2 regions of the Burkholderia sp. LMU1-1-1.1 genome follow, and region 2 is predicted to be linked to the other one. Evidence: predicted binding sites of a transcription regulator. Region 2 holds the regulator's gene; the other holds the start of a gene.
What was found. The regulator FliA, encoded in region 2, starts transcription of late flagellar genes. The targets are predictions, from matches to a motif close to CTAAAGTTTNNNNNNNNNNNGCCGNTA.

Region 1 (7,455 bases), on a different contig from region 2:
CTGTCGCACAATCCCACCAGCTTCAAGAGCTGGTTCAGTTCAACAAATTCACCGTTCAATTCGAAGCTTACTTTTTGCATTTTATCCTCTGTTGCCATGATATAAAGTCGGCACCGACGTCACTTCAGATAGTGTAGCGGCATTCCGACAGCCGCGCAGTTTACCCCAACGAATCGGGTTGTCACTTGGAAAAAAAATTGCTATCCTGAAGTCACTGCCAAATATTTAAGCAGTGCAGGGTGTGTTACCGAGGTCTTACCGAGCAGCATCATGAATAAGCTTTCCCTGACCATGCTGGTAATCGTTTCTCCGCTCTCCGCAGCGGCTGGCGCGGCCACATCCGATCCTTTGTTCCCCCAGCAAACCACGCCGGTGTACGAAAAGCGCGCCAACTCCGCATTATTGTTCGACGCCGCCGACCGGCAGTCGGCGCTGGTCGACCAGTTGCAGACCGATGGCGCGCGCCGTTATGCCGCCTTCGCCGGCGCTCCGCGTCTGCACTTCGGTGCGTTGCCGGAAAATCTTTCGTTGCTCGATCCGCTCGGACCCCTGTTGAACGAACGCAGCCGGCGTTATCTGAGCAGCGCGGAGTTCGAAAAGAAGACCGGGCGCGCGGTCGGCATTCTGACGATCGGCCTGTTGCGCGAGACCGGCTCCACCCTGGGCGGCGGCCAGCCCGGCACGTCATGGGGTATGAACAGCCGTCCCACCACCAAATTCACGTCGTTGTCGCTGGGGTATGCGCTGACGCCGCGCAGCTCGATCATGGCGATGGCGTCGTATGGCAAGACCGAGGGTTTTGGCGCGCCGGACAGTCTGATGGCGCAGGTGTCGTCGGTACGGACGATGGCATACAGCGTGGGCGTGTCCACGCGCCAGATCTTCTCGACCCAGGACCGGTTGGCGGTGACTTTGTCGGTGCCGGCCAAGGTGCGCACGGGGGCGCTGCAAAACGCCGACTCGGATGCGCGGGTCAGCTATGCCAATACCCAGGAGTTCGGCGCGCCGACTTTGAATCTGCGGCCCACCGCCACCGAGCGGGATCTGGAACTCGGCTACACCACCATGGTTGGCAAAGCCGGCAAGATGGGCAAGCTGACCGGCGCGGTGATGTTGCGCGTTAATCCAGGTCACGATGCGAACGCCCGGCCGGATGTGCTGACCGGGGTGCGCTACTCTTACGGTTTTTGATCAGGCCGCGTTCGGACGCGTCATGTCCAGCGGCACGATCCACTCGTCGAATTGCTCGGCCGTCACGTAACCCAGCGCCAGCGACGCCTCCTTCAATGTCGTACCCTCATGCTGCGCCTTCTTGGCGATCGACGCCGCCTTGTCGTAGCCGATGTGCGGCGCCAGCGCCGTCACCAGCATCAGCGAGCGTTCCATCAGTTCCGCGATGCGGCCGCGATTCGGTTCTATCCCGTGTACGCAATGTTCCTCGAAGCTGCGCATGCCGTCGGCCAGCAGGCGCGCGCTTTGCAGGAAGTTGTGCGCGATCAGCGGCTTGTAGACGTTCAACTCGAAATTGCCCGAGGCGCCACCCATCGTGATGGCGACGTCGTTGCCGAACACCTGGCAGCACAGCATGGTGACCGCTTCGCACTGGGTCGGGTTGACCTTGCCCGGCATGATCGAGCTGCCCGGCTCGTTCTCGGGGATGGTGATCTCGCCCAAGCCCGAGCGCGGGCCCGACGCCATCCAGCGCACGTCGTTGGCGATCTTCATCAGCGCGGCGGCCAGGGTTTTCAGCGCGCCGTGCGCCGACAGCAGCGCGTCATGGCCGGCCAGCGCGGCGAACTTGTTGTCGGCGGTGCGGAACGGCAGCGACAAGGTATGTTCGAGCTCGGCGGCGATGCGCACCGCGTATTCCGGATGCGCGTTGAGGCCGGTGCCGACGGCGGTGCCGCCTGCGGCCAGCTGCAGCACGCCGGGCAGGGCGGCGTTGATCGCGTGCTCGGCGAAGTCCAGATGGGCGACATAGCCGGAGAATTCCTGGCCCAGGGTCAGCGGCGTGGCGTCCTGCAGGTGGGTGCGGCCGATCTTGACGATGTCGGCGAAGGCCTCGGCCTTGGCGTGCAGGCTGGCGCGCAGCTGGCGCAGCGACGGCAACACCGTGTTGGCCAGCGCCTGCGCGGCGGCCACGTGGATCGCGGTGGGGAAGATGTCGTTCGACGATTGGCCTTTGTTTACGTCGTCATTGGGGTGCAGCTTGCGGCTCTCGCCGCGCACGCCGCCCATCAGCTCGGAGCCGCGATTGGCCAGCACTTCGTTCATGTTCATGTTGGACTGGGTGCCGGAGCCGGTCTGCCACACCGCCAGCGGGAACTCACCGGTGTGCTTGTCGGCCAGCACTTCGTCGGCGGCCTGGGTGATGGCGATCGCTTTCGCGCCGTCCAGCAGGCCCAGGTCCAGGTTGACGCGGGCGGCGGCGCGCTTGACGCTGGCCAGCGCGTGGATCAACTCCGGCGGCATGCGCTCGGTGGAGATGTGGAAATGTTCCAGTGAGCGCTGGGTCTGCGCGCCCCACAGCTTGTCGTCGGGGACATCGATCGGGCCAAAACTGTCACGTTCGCTTCTGTTGCTCATAATTCATCCTTGTGCGGAAGTCATCATATGTGGGCTTTTCAGTGTAGCGCAGTTTGGAAAAATTATCCTGGGGCTACAAAATTGGGAAAATCAGCCGTTATAGCCATATACCTTAAGACTACGCGTCACTACCGACTTCTATGCAGCGTTCCACACTTACACATTTGCTCCGCTCCCTTGCCTGCGCCGTATTGCTGGCGCCGGCGGGCATCGTGGCCAACGCGGCCGAGCTGGGCGACGTTTCCGCGCGCTCGTTCATCGGCCAGCCGCTGTCGGCGGACATCGAACTGGTGGCGCTGGCGCCGGACGAAGTGAACGCTTTGCAGGTGAGGCTGGCGCGGCCGGACGTGTTTCGCGGCGCGAACATCACCATGAACCCGGCGCTGTCGTCGGTGCGCATGTCGGTGGTCAAGCGCGACCAGAAGCAGTTTTTGCATGTGACGACCACGCGCGCGATCGACGCCGAATACGTCCATATGTATGTGGAATTGAGCGCGGCGGGGCGGCAAGATGTGCGTTTAGCAACGGTCTGGTTGCAGGCGGACCCCAATCCGCCACCGCCGCCGGCACCGGTGGCGTCGTCCGTGCCGGCGCCCAGCGTGATGACGTCGGCCGACGCGGAGCGGATCGCGGCGCAGGCGAGGGCGGAGCGGGCCGCCGCCGCGCCTGCCGCGCCGGCGGTGCGGGACCGGACGCGTCCGGCGCCGTTGCCGTCGTTGCATGAATCCGAGACAGGCGTGCCGGGGGCGCTCAAGGCCGCCGCGGCCGCCGCGACGCCGGTTCGGCAGACGCCGACGGTGGCGGTGCGGGATTTGCCATCGCGCATAGCCGAAGCGATGGGGACGCCGCGTAGTGCGCCCGCAGCCGCCCCCGCGCCGGCGCCCACGTCCCCGCCCGCGCCCGCGCCTGTTCCGGCCAAGCCGGCGGCAAAGCGCGACGCGGCCGCCGCCGACAACGCGGTACCGTTGCCGGTGGCGCAAGCCTTGCTGCCGCTGGGGCCGTTGCCGCTGCCCGCCGGCGTCAAACGCCCGGCCGCGCCCGCCGCATGCGCGCCGTCCGGCATCAGCGCCAAGGAATGCAAGGCGCTCGACACGCATAGCCTGGCCTTGTCCAGCAAGCTGGTGGAGCTGGAGGGGAAGATGAAGGCGCTGCAGGGCGCGATCAAAAATTCGGCGGCGACGCCGGCGGCCGCTCCTGCCGCCGCGCCCAAGGTCGGGCAGGCGGGCACGGCCGTGTTGGCGGCGGCTGGCAGTAGCGTGGCCGCCGCTGTGGCGGCACCGGCGGTGGACAAGACCGCGCCGAAAGCCGCGTCGGTGGCCTCGGCGGCGCCGGGAGCGGGGGCGGGCCCAGAAGCGGCATCGACCAAGGCGGCTGAGGACAAACCAGGCAAATCGAGCAAACCGGGCAAAGCCGGCGAAGCGCAGGCGGCAACGATGGATGGCGCCTCGGCGTCGGCCTCGGCGGCGGCCGGCTCGGCTTCCGCTTCGGCCTCCGCCGATGGGCATGGCGCCAACGCGTCGGCCTCGGCGGCGGGCGCCTCCGCCTCGGCGTCCGCGCCGGTTCCGCTCAAACGCGTGCTGCCCAAGCTGAAATACAAGAAGGAAAAGCCGGTCGAACGACCGACCAACTATGTCGCCTGGGGCGCCGGCGCGGTCGGCGCGCTGCTGCTGGCTGGCGCTGGCCTGATCTACTGGCGGCGCAAGAAGTCCGGCGCGGCGCCGCTGAAAATCTGGCAAGGCTTCCGCAAGAAAAAGCCGGCCGAGGCATCGGGCAAGCCTCAGGAGGCGCAGCCGCTGCACGAAGTCACACCCGAATCAATAATGCAATAGTAATAAGCTTATAACCTCAGCTTTGCCTGCGGTGCCTCGATCTGGGTTATAGTATTCGACGCTTTTTTGCACGCCATACCCCATTTTGAAAGAGCCATATGACCGCAGCAGATCTCCCGTCGCAATATCAGGAGCAGTACCAAGCCTTCAAACAACTCGGCCTTAAACTGGATATGTCGCGTGGCAAACCAGCGCCCGAGCAACTCGACTTGTCCAACGCGCTGACCGAATCGCTGGGCGGCTTCAAAGCCGCCGACGGCACCGACGGCCGCAACTACGGCGGCACCATCGGCCTGCCTGAAGCGCGCGAACTGTTCGGCAAGCTGCTGGACGTGCCGGCGGCGCAAGTCGTCGTCGACAGCAGCGCCAGCCTGTCGTTGATGCACGACGTCATCATCTACAGCCTGCTCAACGGCACGCCGGGCAACGCCCCGTGGGTGCGCGAGCCGGTGACCTTCCTGTGCCCGGTGCCGGGCTACGACCGCCACTTCGCCATCTGCGAAGCACGCGGCATCAAGATGATCAACATTCCGATGACCGAAGCCGGTCCGGACATGGACCTGGTCGAAAAGCTGGTGGCCGAGGATGCCAGCATCAAGGGCATGTGGTGCGTGCCGAAGTACAGCAACCCGGGTGGCGTGGTCTACTCGGACGAGGTGGTCGGCCGCCTGGCCGCGATGAAAACGGCCGCGCCGGACTTCCGCCTGATGTGGGACGACGCCTATCGCTTCCACCACCTGAGTGAAAAGAAACTGGAAGTGGCCAACATCCTCGACGCCTGCGCCAAGGCCGGCAATCCGGACCGCGCGATCGTGTTCGCCTCGTCGTCGAAGGTGACGTGGGCCGGGTCGGGCATCGCCGCGCTGGCCGCATCGCCGGCCAACATCGCCTGGTGGACCAAGCACGCCGGCATCCGCAGCATCGGCCCGGACAAGATCAACCAGCTGCGCCACGTGCGCCTGCTGAAGGATGTGGCCACCGTCGAAGCGCTGATGGAACAGCACCGCGCGCTGCTGCAGCCGAAATTCGAAGCCGTGCTGGCGCAGTTCGAAGCCTACCTGGGCGACGTGCCTGGCGTGTCGTGGACGCGTCCGCTGGGTGGTTACTTCATCGACCTAGTGACGCCGGAAGGTTCGGCCAAGCGTACCGTGGCGTTGGCGAAGGACGCCGGCATCACGTTGACGCCGGCCGGCGCCGCCTTCCCGTATGGGAACGACCCGAAGGACAGCCACATCCGCATCGCCCCGAGCTTCCCGTCGCTGGACGAGATCACCAAGGCCGCGCAGGGGATCGCGCTATCGTTGCGTGTAGCGTTGGCGGGTTAAACCTGAATAAAAAAAGCGCCTCGATGAGGCGCTTTTTTTGTTGGGCGGGCCGTTTTTATTGACGCGCCATGCCTGGTACCTGGTTCATCCAGGGATCGGTGACGTCGCGGATTTCGCGGTCGTTGGCCAGGATCTGCTTGAGCAGGTCGATCTTGCGCAGGCGCGGGGCGCCGCTCAGGGCGGGGACGCCGGTGGCGACGGCACGGGCTTCGGTGGCGCACTGGGTTTCCAGTTTGCTCAGACGATCCCAGTCGCCCATGCGTGCGGCGGCGGCCATCTGGTTGCTCAAACCGGCAATGTTTTCGTACATCGAGAGGACTTCGGTAGCAATCATATACCCACCCAGGCTAGTTATCTTCGGTAAACGGATTACCGCATGTCCTGATTAACGTCGCCTTAAACGGGAACTTTAGGGTATTTTGAAAAAATATTTGAAAAAGTCGAAAAAAAGCCGCCGTGCTCAAAAGCAGGCGGCTTTCGTTGCCGTTAAGGCAAGCTTGGCAGCTTACTTCACCAACTCCTCCAGACCAGCGCTGAGCTCGTCCGGTGATGGCATATCGTCAATCAATGCGTTGTCGTCCAGACCCAGTTCCTCGGCCAGTTCGGTCGGGTAGCAGGCGGCGATTTCCTCGTCGTTCAGTTCGGCCTGCTCGACGCGGGCGCGCCAGGCGGCCAGCGAGATGACGGCGGCCAGGCGATTGAGCTCGCCGTTGTGATGCGGCTCCGGGAAGGCCTCGATGGTCTCCGAGAAGGTTTGCGGGAACTTCCAGCGCTTGGCCAGCTCTGCGCCGACATCGGCGAAGGTGTAGCCGAACGAGCCCATCTCGGCGTCCAGGCGGCGCGCGTCCATCGGACCGGCGACCTTGTCGAGCGCGATGGCTTTTTCGGACATGGCCGAATGCATCACCAACTGGCCGATCGCGTGCATCATGCCGATGGTGAAGGCGAGGTCGGTGTTTTCCTTGGTCTTCTTGGCGATCCACTTGGCCGACACGGCGGTGTGCAGGCTGTAGCGCCAGAACTGCTTGAGGTCGAGGCCGGGAACGGTCTTGAAACCGCTGACCAGGCCCGAACTGATGACCAGGGTGCGCACGGTGACGAAGCCGAGCATCAGCACCGCGTCCTCGACCGTGCCGATGCTGCGCGAGACGTGATAGTAGGCCGAGTTGGCCAGGCGCAGCAGCTTGGCGCTCAGCACCGGATCGGTCGCCAGTTTTTTCGCGATCTCTTCGGTCGAGACGCTGGCCTTGTCGAAACTGCTGATCAATTCCTCGACGACCTTGGGCGCGGTGGGCAGCGCGGTCGGATTCTGGAACAAGGCGTCAAGTTTCATTTTTATCTCCTCGGTACTCATAATAGGGGCGTTGCTGTAGGCTAACTATATAGCGATTCCCTGAATGAAAGAAGTGATTTGATACCTGAGCGTATCTTTTCCGCCTTGTCGATACGTTACACTGGCGTCATGGAATCCGATCACATTGAAGAAATCACGCAGAAGACGCTGCAACACTACGAGCTGACGGCGCAGCAATTTTTCGCCGGCACCATCGATCACGATGTCAGCCAAAACATCGCCGCGCTGCTCGACGCGATCGAGGCGCCGGCGCCGTACCGCCTGCTCGACCTCGGGTGCGGTCCGGGCCGCGATTTGAAGACCTTCCGCGAGATGGGGCACGAGGCGATCGGCGTCGACGGCTCGGCCCGCTTCGTGGACA
Region 2 (7,455 bases):
GCGACGAGATTCCCGAGCAGCTGTACGCGGCCGTGGCCGAGGTGCTGGCCTACGTCTTCCAGCTGCGCCTGTTCAGCAAGGGCGGCGGCAACCGTCCGGACGTGCCGAAGACGCTGGACGTGCCGCCCGAGCTCGATCCGCTGAACCCGGCCTACATCCCCAAGCACGGCAAGAAACCAGATTCGAATAACGGAGTTTCCGCATGAACGCACTGAGCAACATCAACCTGCCGCCATGGTTGCAGGGCATCGCCAACAGCAAGAACAAGTCGAGCCTGGCCGCGCCTATCCTGATCATCATGCTGCTGGGGATGATGGTGCTGCCGCTGCCGGCGTTCGTGCTCGACATCTTCTTCAGCTTCAACATCGCGCTGGCGGTGATCGTGCTGCTGACCAGCCTGTACACGGTCAAGCCGCTCGACTTCATGGCCTTCCCGACCGTCCTGCTGGTGTCGACCATGTTGCGGCTGTCGCTGAACGTGGCCTCGACCCGCGTGGTGCTGACCGAGGGCCACACCGGCCCCGACGCGGCCGGCAAGGTGATCGAGGCTTTCGGCCACTTCCTGATCGGCGGTAACTACACGGTCGGCCTGGTGGTGTTCATCATCCTGACCATTATCAACTTCACCGTCGTGACCAAGGGCGCCGGCCGTATCGCCGAAGTGGGCGCCCGTTTCGCGCTCGACGCGATGCCGGGCAAGCAGATGGCGATCGACGCCGACCTCAACGCCGGCCTGATCGGCGAGGCCGACGCGCGCAAGCGCCGCAGCGAAGTGTCGCAGGAGGCCGAGTTCTACGGCGCGATGGACGGCGCCAGCAAGTATGTGCGCGGCGATGCGATCGCCGGTATCCTGGTCACGGTGATCAACGTGATCGGCGGCCTGCTGGTCGGCGTGATCCAGCACGAGCTCGCGTTCGGCGAGGCGATCAAGCTCTACACCCTGCTGGCCATCGGCGACGGCCTGGTGGCGCAGATCCCGTCGCTGATCATCTCGGTGGCGGCCGGTATCGTGGTCTCGCGCGTGGCCAGCGACGAGGACATCGGCACCCAGATGGTGGGCCAGCTGTTCGCCAAGCCGCAGGTGCTGTACATCACCGCCGCCATCATCGGCGGCATGGGCATCATTCCGGGCATGCCGAACCTGGTGTTCCTGCTGCTGGCCGGCGTGCTGGCCGGCTCGGCCTACCTGATGAGCAAGCGCGCCAAGGCCGGCGGCGGGGCTGCCGCCGAGGCCGCCGCAGCCGAGGCCGCGGCGCCCGCCGCCGCGCCCGAGCAGGAAGAAGCCAGCTGGCAGGACATCATGCCGGTCGATACATTGGGCCTGGAAGTGGGCTACCGCCTGATTCCGCTGGTGGACAAGACCCAGGGCGGCGAGCTGCTCAAGCGCATCAAGGGCATCCGCAAGAAGTTCGCGCAGGAGGTCGGTTTCCTGGCGCCGCCGGTGCACATCCGCGACAACCTGGAACTCAAGCCGTCGGCCTACCGCATCACGCTCAAGGGCGTGGAGGTCGGCGCGGGCGAGGCCTTCAACGGCCAGTTCCTGGCGATCAATCCCGGCATGGCCAGCGGTACCCTGCAGGGGCTGGTGACCACCGATCCGGCCTTCGGCCTGCCGGCCACGTGGATCGACGCCGGCCTGCGCGACCAGGCGCAGGGCATGGGTTATACGGTGGTCGACGCCGGCACCGTCGTGGCCACCCATCTGAACCATTTGATCACGACCCATGCGTCCGAGTTGCTGGGCCGCGCCGAGGTGCAGTCGCTGCTCGACCACCTGGGCAAGGAGGCGCCCAAGCTGGTGGAGGACCTGGTGCCGAAGATGGTGTCGCTGTCGACCCTGCAGAAGGTGCTGCAGAACCTGCTGATGGAAGGCGTGCACATCCGTGACATGCGCTCGGTGATCGAGACCTTGGCCGAGCACGCCGTGCACACGCAGGACCCGAACGATTTGACGGCGCTGGTGCGCATCTCGCTGGGCCGGGCCATCGTGCAGCAGTTGTTCCCGGGCGCGTCCGAGCTGTCGGTGATGACCTTGGATAACCGCCTGGAACGCTTGCTGATGCAGGCGCTGGCGGCCAGCGGGCCGGATGGCGCGGGCATCGAGCCGGGCCTGGCCGACACCATCGCCCAGCAGGCCCAGCAGGCGGCGCAGCAGCAGGAGGCGCTGGGGCTGACGCCGGTGCTGCTGGTGCCGGGGCCGCTGCGGGCCTTGCTGTCGCGTTTCCTGCGCCGCGCCTTGCCGCAGTTGAAGGTGCTGTCGCATGCGGAGATTCCGGAAACTAAAACCATCCGCGTGACGGCGTTGGTGGGGCAGCAGTGATCTCAACCTGAGAGACCCCGCGCCGGATTGATCCCGTCGCGGTCGCGTCGATGCGGGCGGCCTAGACTGGCCGCATGGACGACGATTTCGACACGCCGTGGAAGGAAGTGGTCACGCACCACTTCCCCGAGTTCATGGCCTTCTATTTTCCGCAAGCGCACGCCGCGATCGACTGGTCGCGGCCGCACGATTTTCTCGACCAGGAATTCGCCGCGCTGACCCGCGATGCCGAGCTCGGCAGACGCGTGCTGGACAAGCTGGTGCGCGTTCATTTGCATACCGGTGGTGAGCAATGGGTATTGGTCCATCTGGAAGTGCAGGGGCGCCGCGGCAAGGATTTCGCCGAGCGCATTTTCGTCTACAACTATCGCGTCTACGACCGTTACCGGCGGCCGGTGGCCAGCCTGGCGCTGCTAACGGATGCCAGCCGCCGCTGGCGCCCCTGCGCCTTCGCTTACAAGCTGTTCGGTTGCGAGATGCGCATCGATTTCCCTATCGTCAAGCTCCAGGATTACGCCGACCGCGTGGACGAATTGCTCGAGCTGGATAACCCGTTCGCGCTGGTCACTGTTGCGCATTTGCTTACGCAGAAAACCAAGGGCAACGCGCACCGACGACGCATCGCCAAATGGCGCTTGACCAAACAACTGTATCAGCGAAACTGGGATCGCCAGCGTATTATTAACCTGTATCGCGTGATCGATTGGATCATGTCGTTGCCGAAGGAATTGGATGCCCGATTGCATGAGGGCATAGTGCAATGGGAAAGGAGGAATGCCATGACTTATCTGTCTTCGATAGAACGCATCGGTATGGAAATCGGCATGAAAAAAGGCGAGGAGTTGGGATGGCGGAAGGGACTCGAAGAAGGACGGCAAAAAGGGCGGCAAGAAGGACGGCAAGAAGGACGGCAAGAAGGACGGCAAGAAGGGCGCCGAGAAGCGCTGCTTGAATTGCTGACGATTTTGCTAACCGAGCGCTTCGGTAAGCTCGACGCGATGAGCAACGCCATCCTCACAGTGGCCGATGTCGACCAGCTTACGGCGTGGAGCAAAAACGTGCTCGGTGCCCACAGCTTGTCCGAGGTATTTGCTGATAAATAGGCAATCCCCGCAGCCGGGGTGAAATGCGGCCCCTTTCCGCCCTTGTTCAGCGGATCGTTTCCTAAGTGCATCGTCAATAATGGCACTGTCCGAGTAGAAAAGCGTCTCGTCCGGAAGGCGCGCTACTCAAGCTACAGGAGTCGATGATGGCCACACTAACCTCGCAAGCACGCGCCACCCAGTCCCCGGGGAGCCAGCCATGAACGTCAAAAAATTCAGCGCGCCGACCTCCCGCGAGGCGCTGCGCAAGGTGCGCGAATCGCTCGGCCCGGATGCCGTGATTCTGTCGAACCGCCAGTCCGACGGCGGCGTCGAAATCCTCGCGCTGGCCAACGACGACGCCGCGTCGCTGTCGTCGCCGGCGCCGCATTCGCCGATGGCCGAGCCGGCGCCGTCGCTGGACCTGGGCCTGGGCCTGCCGCCCGGCCGCGTCGAGCAGCGCATGGAACCACGCTTTGAAAACATGGCCGCCGAGATGCCCGCGCAACCGGTGCGCCGCGTCGTCGCCTCGCCCTCGTCATACGCCAGCAAGACCGCCGCCGCGGCCGCCGCGCCATCGGCGCCGGCCCAGCCCCGTGCCGCGTCGCTCGACGTCGACCAGATCACCGCGATGGTCGCCTCGGCCGTCGCCAGCGCCAAACAGAACGCCGCGGCCGAGATGCAAGTGATGATGGGCGAGATCCGCGCCATGCGCGGCATGATGGAAACCCAGCTGGCCGAAATCGCCTGGGGCAGCACGCAAGCGCGCGAACCGCAGAAGGCCGCCGTGCTGCGCGAAATGCTGGCCGCCGGCTTCTCGGCCAGCCTGGCGCGCTACCTGATCGAAAAACTGCCGGCCGACCGCGACGCCGCCGACAGCATGCGCTGGATTAAAACGGTCCTGACCCGCAACCTGTCGGCGATGGCCAACGAGGACGCGTTGATCGACCAGGGCGGCGTGTTCGCGCTGGTCGGCCCGACCGGCGTCGGCAAGACCACCAGCACCGCCAAGCTGGCCGCGCGCTGCGTGATGCGCCACGGCCCGGACAAGCTGGCCCTGATCACCACCGACGCCTATCGTATCGGCGCCCACGAACAGCTGCGCATCTACGGCAAGATCCTCGGCGTGATGGTGCACTCGGTGAAGGACGAAGCCGACCTGCGCATCGCCCTCAAGGAACTGCGCAACAAGCACACCGTGTTGATCGACACCGTCGGCGTGAGCCAGCGCGACCAGATGGTCACCGAGCAGGTCTCGATGCTGCAGGGCGCCGGCTCCGACGTCAAGCGCCTGCTGTGCCTCAACGCCACCGCCACCCAGGAGACGCTCAACGAAGTGGTGCGCGCCTACCAGGGCAGCGGCCTGGCCGGCTGCATCATGACCAAACTCGATGAGGCGGCGGCGATCGGCAACGTGCTCGATGTCGTCATCCGCCAGAAGCTCAACCTGTTCTACGTTTCGAACGGCCAGCGCGTGCCGGAAGACCTGCACCTGGCCGATCCGGCCTACCTGATCGACCGGGCTTTCAAATTGAAACGCGACGCCGTCAACACCCAATACCTCGATGCCGAGTTGCCGATGCTGATGTCCAACGCCACCAACGACCAGTCCATGCGCGAGGTGCACCTTGGCTAATTTCGATTTCGACCAGGCGGAGGGACTGCGCCGCATGCTGGCGGGGCCCAAGCCCCGCATCGTCACCTTCCTGTCGGCCACGCCGCAGGACGACAAGGGCGCCATGCTGGTCAACCTGGGCGCCTCGCTGGCCCGCGCCGGCAACGACGTGTTGATCATGGATGCTTGCGCCAGCGCGCACGGCGTGGCCACGCGCCTCGGCGTCGATGGCGGCGCCAGCCTGCTCAATGTGGCGCGCCAGGAGTGCGCGCTCAATCAGGTGATCCACCAGGTGCCCCAGGGTTTTGCTGTGGCGTCGATGACACGCGGCGCCATGCGCAGCGGTCCGGACGAAACGCGCCGCCTGGCCAAGGCTTTCGATGTGCTGGTCAAGCAGACCGGCATCGTCATCGTCGACGGTGAATTCGACGGCGAGGCTTTCCCGGTGCCGGTCATGGCCAGTTCAGAGATCGTGGTGCAGGTGTCGAACAGCGCCACCTCGATCAAGGCCGCCTACAGCATGATCAAGCGCCTGAACCAGGAACTGGGCCGCCGCCCGTTTGGAATTCTGGTCACCGGGGCTTCCGAATCGGAAGCAAAAGTGGTATACGATAATATGGCGCAAGCGGCAAGCCGCTATCTGGCCGTGAACCTGGTCTCGATGGGATCGGTGCCGGCCGATGAATACCTGCAGCGCGCCGCGCGCCTGGGTCGCGCGGTGGTCGACGCCTTTCCGCTGGCCGGCGCGTCGGTCGCGTTCCGCCAACTGGCGGGGCGCTTCGCGCTGGCCGGTTCGCCTTCGGTCGCACGTTCATTGTGAGCGGGAAGGGGCGGAAGGAGCGGCGTGGCGAAGATCTTGGCGCATAGCTAACTATCAATGAACTATAAATAAGAATACAAACATCAGGCTATGTACACGGTCAAAGGGAAAGCGGACAAGAATTCTTTGCTGACGGAGCATATGCCGTTGGTCAAGCGCCTTGCCCATCACATGAAGGCGAAACTGCCGCCCAGCGTCGAAGTCGACGATCTGGTGCAAGCCGGGATGATCGGCCTGCTCGACGCCATCAGCCGCTATGAGGAAACCCATGGCGCCCAGTTCGAGACCTATGCCGTGCTGCGCATCCGCGGCGCCATGCTCGATGAACTGCGCAACAGCGACTGGCTGCCGCGTTCCATGCGCCAGAACATGCGCAAGATCGAGACGGCGATGAGCACCCTGCAGCAGCGCCTGGGCCATCCGCCGACCGAGTCGGAGGTGGCCAAGATGCTCAAGCTGTCGCTGGCCGACTACCAGGAGATGCTGTCCGACGGCGGCGGCCACCAGCTGGTGTACTACGAGGATTTCCACGACGACGACGGCAACGACAGCTTCCTCGACCGCTACTGCTCGGACGAGGAGAGCGACCCACTGCGCTCGCTGCTCGACGGCGACTTCCGCCAGGCCGTGATCGACGCCATCGACGCGCTGCCGCCGCGCGAGAAAATGCTGATGGGGCTTTACTATGAAGAGGAGCTCAACTTGAAAGAAATCGGCGCCGTGATGGGCGTGTCGGAATCGCGCGTATCGCAATTGCATACGCAGGCCGTCGCGCGCCTGCGCGCCTCGCTCAGGGAGAAGTCGTGGACTGGGCCAGTGTAATCGGGGTGCTGCTGGCGCTGGCCGGCATCGCCGTCGGCCAGACGATCGAGGGCGGCAAGCTCTCGTCGCTGCTGCAGCCGGCCGCCTTCGCGATCGTCGTCATCGGCACCTTCGGCGCCGTGCTGCTGCAGACCAAATTCCGCACCTTCGTGCGCGGCGTGAAGATGCTGCGGCTGGTGTTCGCGCCACCCAAGGACACGCGCGCCGCGCTGGCGCGCGACATCAACGCCTGGAACCTGGCCGCGCGCCGCGACGGCCTGCTGTCGCTGGAGCGCTACATGCTCGCCTCCAAGGACAAATTCAACACCAAGGGCCTGCGGCTGATCGTCGACGGCATCAATCCGGACAAGCTGCGCCAGCTGCTCGACACCGAGATCACCGCCTACGAGACCGAGGAGCGCCAGGCGGTGCGGATCTGGGAGTCGGCGGCCGGCTACTCGCCGACGATCGGCATCCTGGGCGCCGTCCTGGGCCTGATCCACGTGATGGAAAACCTCACCGACCCGAGCAAGCTTGGCGCGGGCATCGCCGTGGCCTTCGTCTCGACCATTTATGGGGTCGGGCTGGCCAACCTGTTCTTCTACCCGGTGGCCAACAAACTCAAGGCCATCGTCACGCAAGCCGTGCACCAGCAGGAGATCGCCGCCGCCGTGTTCTACGACATCGCCACCGGCGACCACACGCGCGTCATCGACGAGCGCATCGCCACCTTGCTGCGGGAGCACTGACATGCAATACCGGTACCGGCGCGCGCGCAGGAAGTTCGACGAGGAAGTGGAGAACCACGAGCGATGGC

Region 1: the regulator FliA is predicted to act here: its motif matches at 6,127-6,153, upstream of MRBLMU1_RS04750 (flagellar protein FliT).

The regions. Positions count from the first base shown of each region.
Region 1 covers NZ_JBEGHG010000003.1:252,422-259,876, reverse strand. The annotation lists gene MRBLMU1_RS04775 (RNA-binding S4 domain-containing protein) at 1-80, opposite strand, end outside; gene MRBLMU1_RS04770 (hypothetical protein) at 271-1,191, shown strand; gene fumC (class II fumarate hydratase) at 1,192-2,586, opposite strand; gene MRBLMU1_RS04760 (type IV pilus assembly protein FimV) at 2,751-4,415, shown strand; gene MRBLMU1_RS04755 (aminotransferase class I/II-fold pyridoxal phosphate-dependent enzyme) at 4,514-5,740, shown strand; gene MRBLMU1_RS04750 (flagellar protein FliT) at 5,796-6,074, opposite strand; gene MRBLMU1_RS04745 (HDOD domain-containing protein) at 6,246-7,073, opposite strand; gene MRBLMU1_RS04740 (class I SAM-dependent methyltransferase) at 7,203-7,455, shown strand, end outside.
Region 2 covers NZ_JBEGHG010000011.1:30,524-37,978, reverse strand. The annotation lists gene flhB (flagellar biosynthesis protein FlhB) at 1-206, shown strand, start outside; gene flhA (flagellar biosynthesis protein FlhA) at 203-2,320, shown strand; gene MRBLMU1_RS11250 (DUF4351 domain-containing protein) at 2,395-3,423, shown strand; gene flhF (flagellar biosynthesis protein FlhF) at 3,623-5,038, shown strand; gene MRBLMU1_RS11240 (MinD/ParA family ATP-binding protein) at 5,031-5,837, shown strand; gene MRBLMU1_RS11235 (RNA polymerase sigma factor FliA) at 5,928-6,659, shown strand; gene MRBLMU1_RS11230 (flagellar motor protein) at 6,641-7,387, shown strand; gene motD (flagellar motor protein MotD) at 7,389-7,455, shown strand, end outside.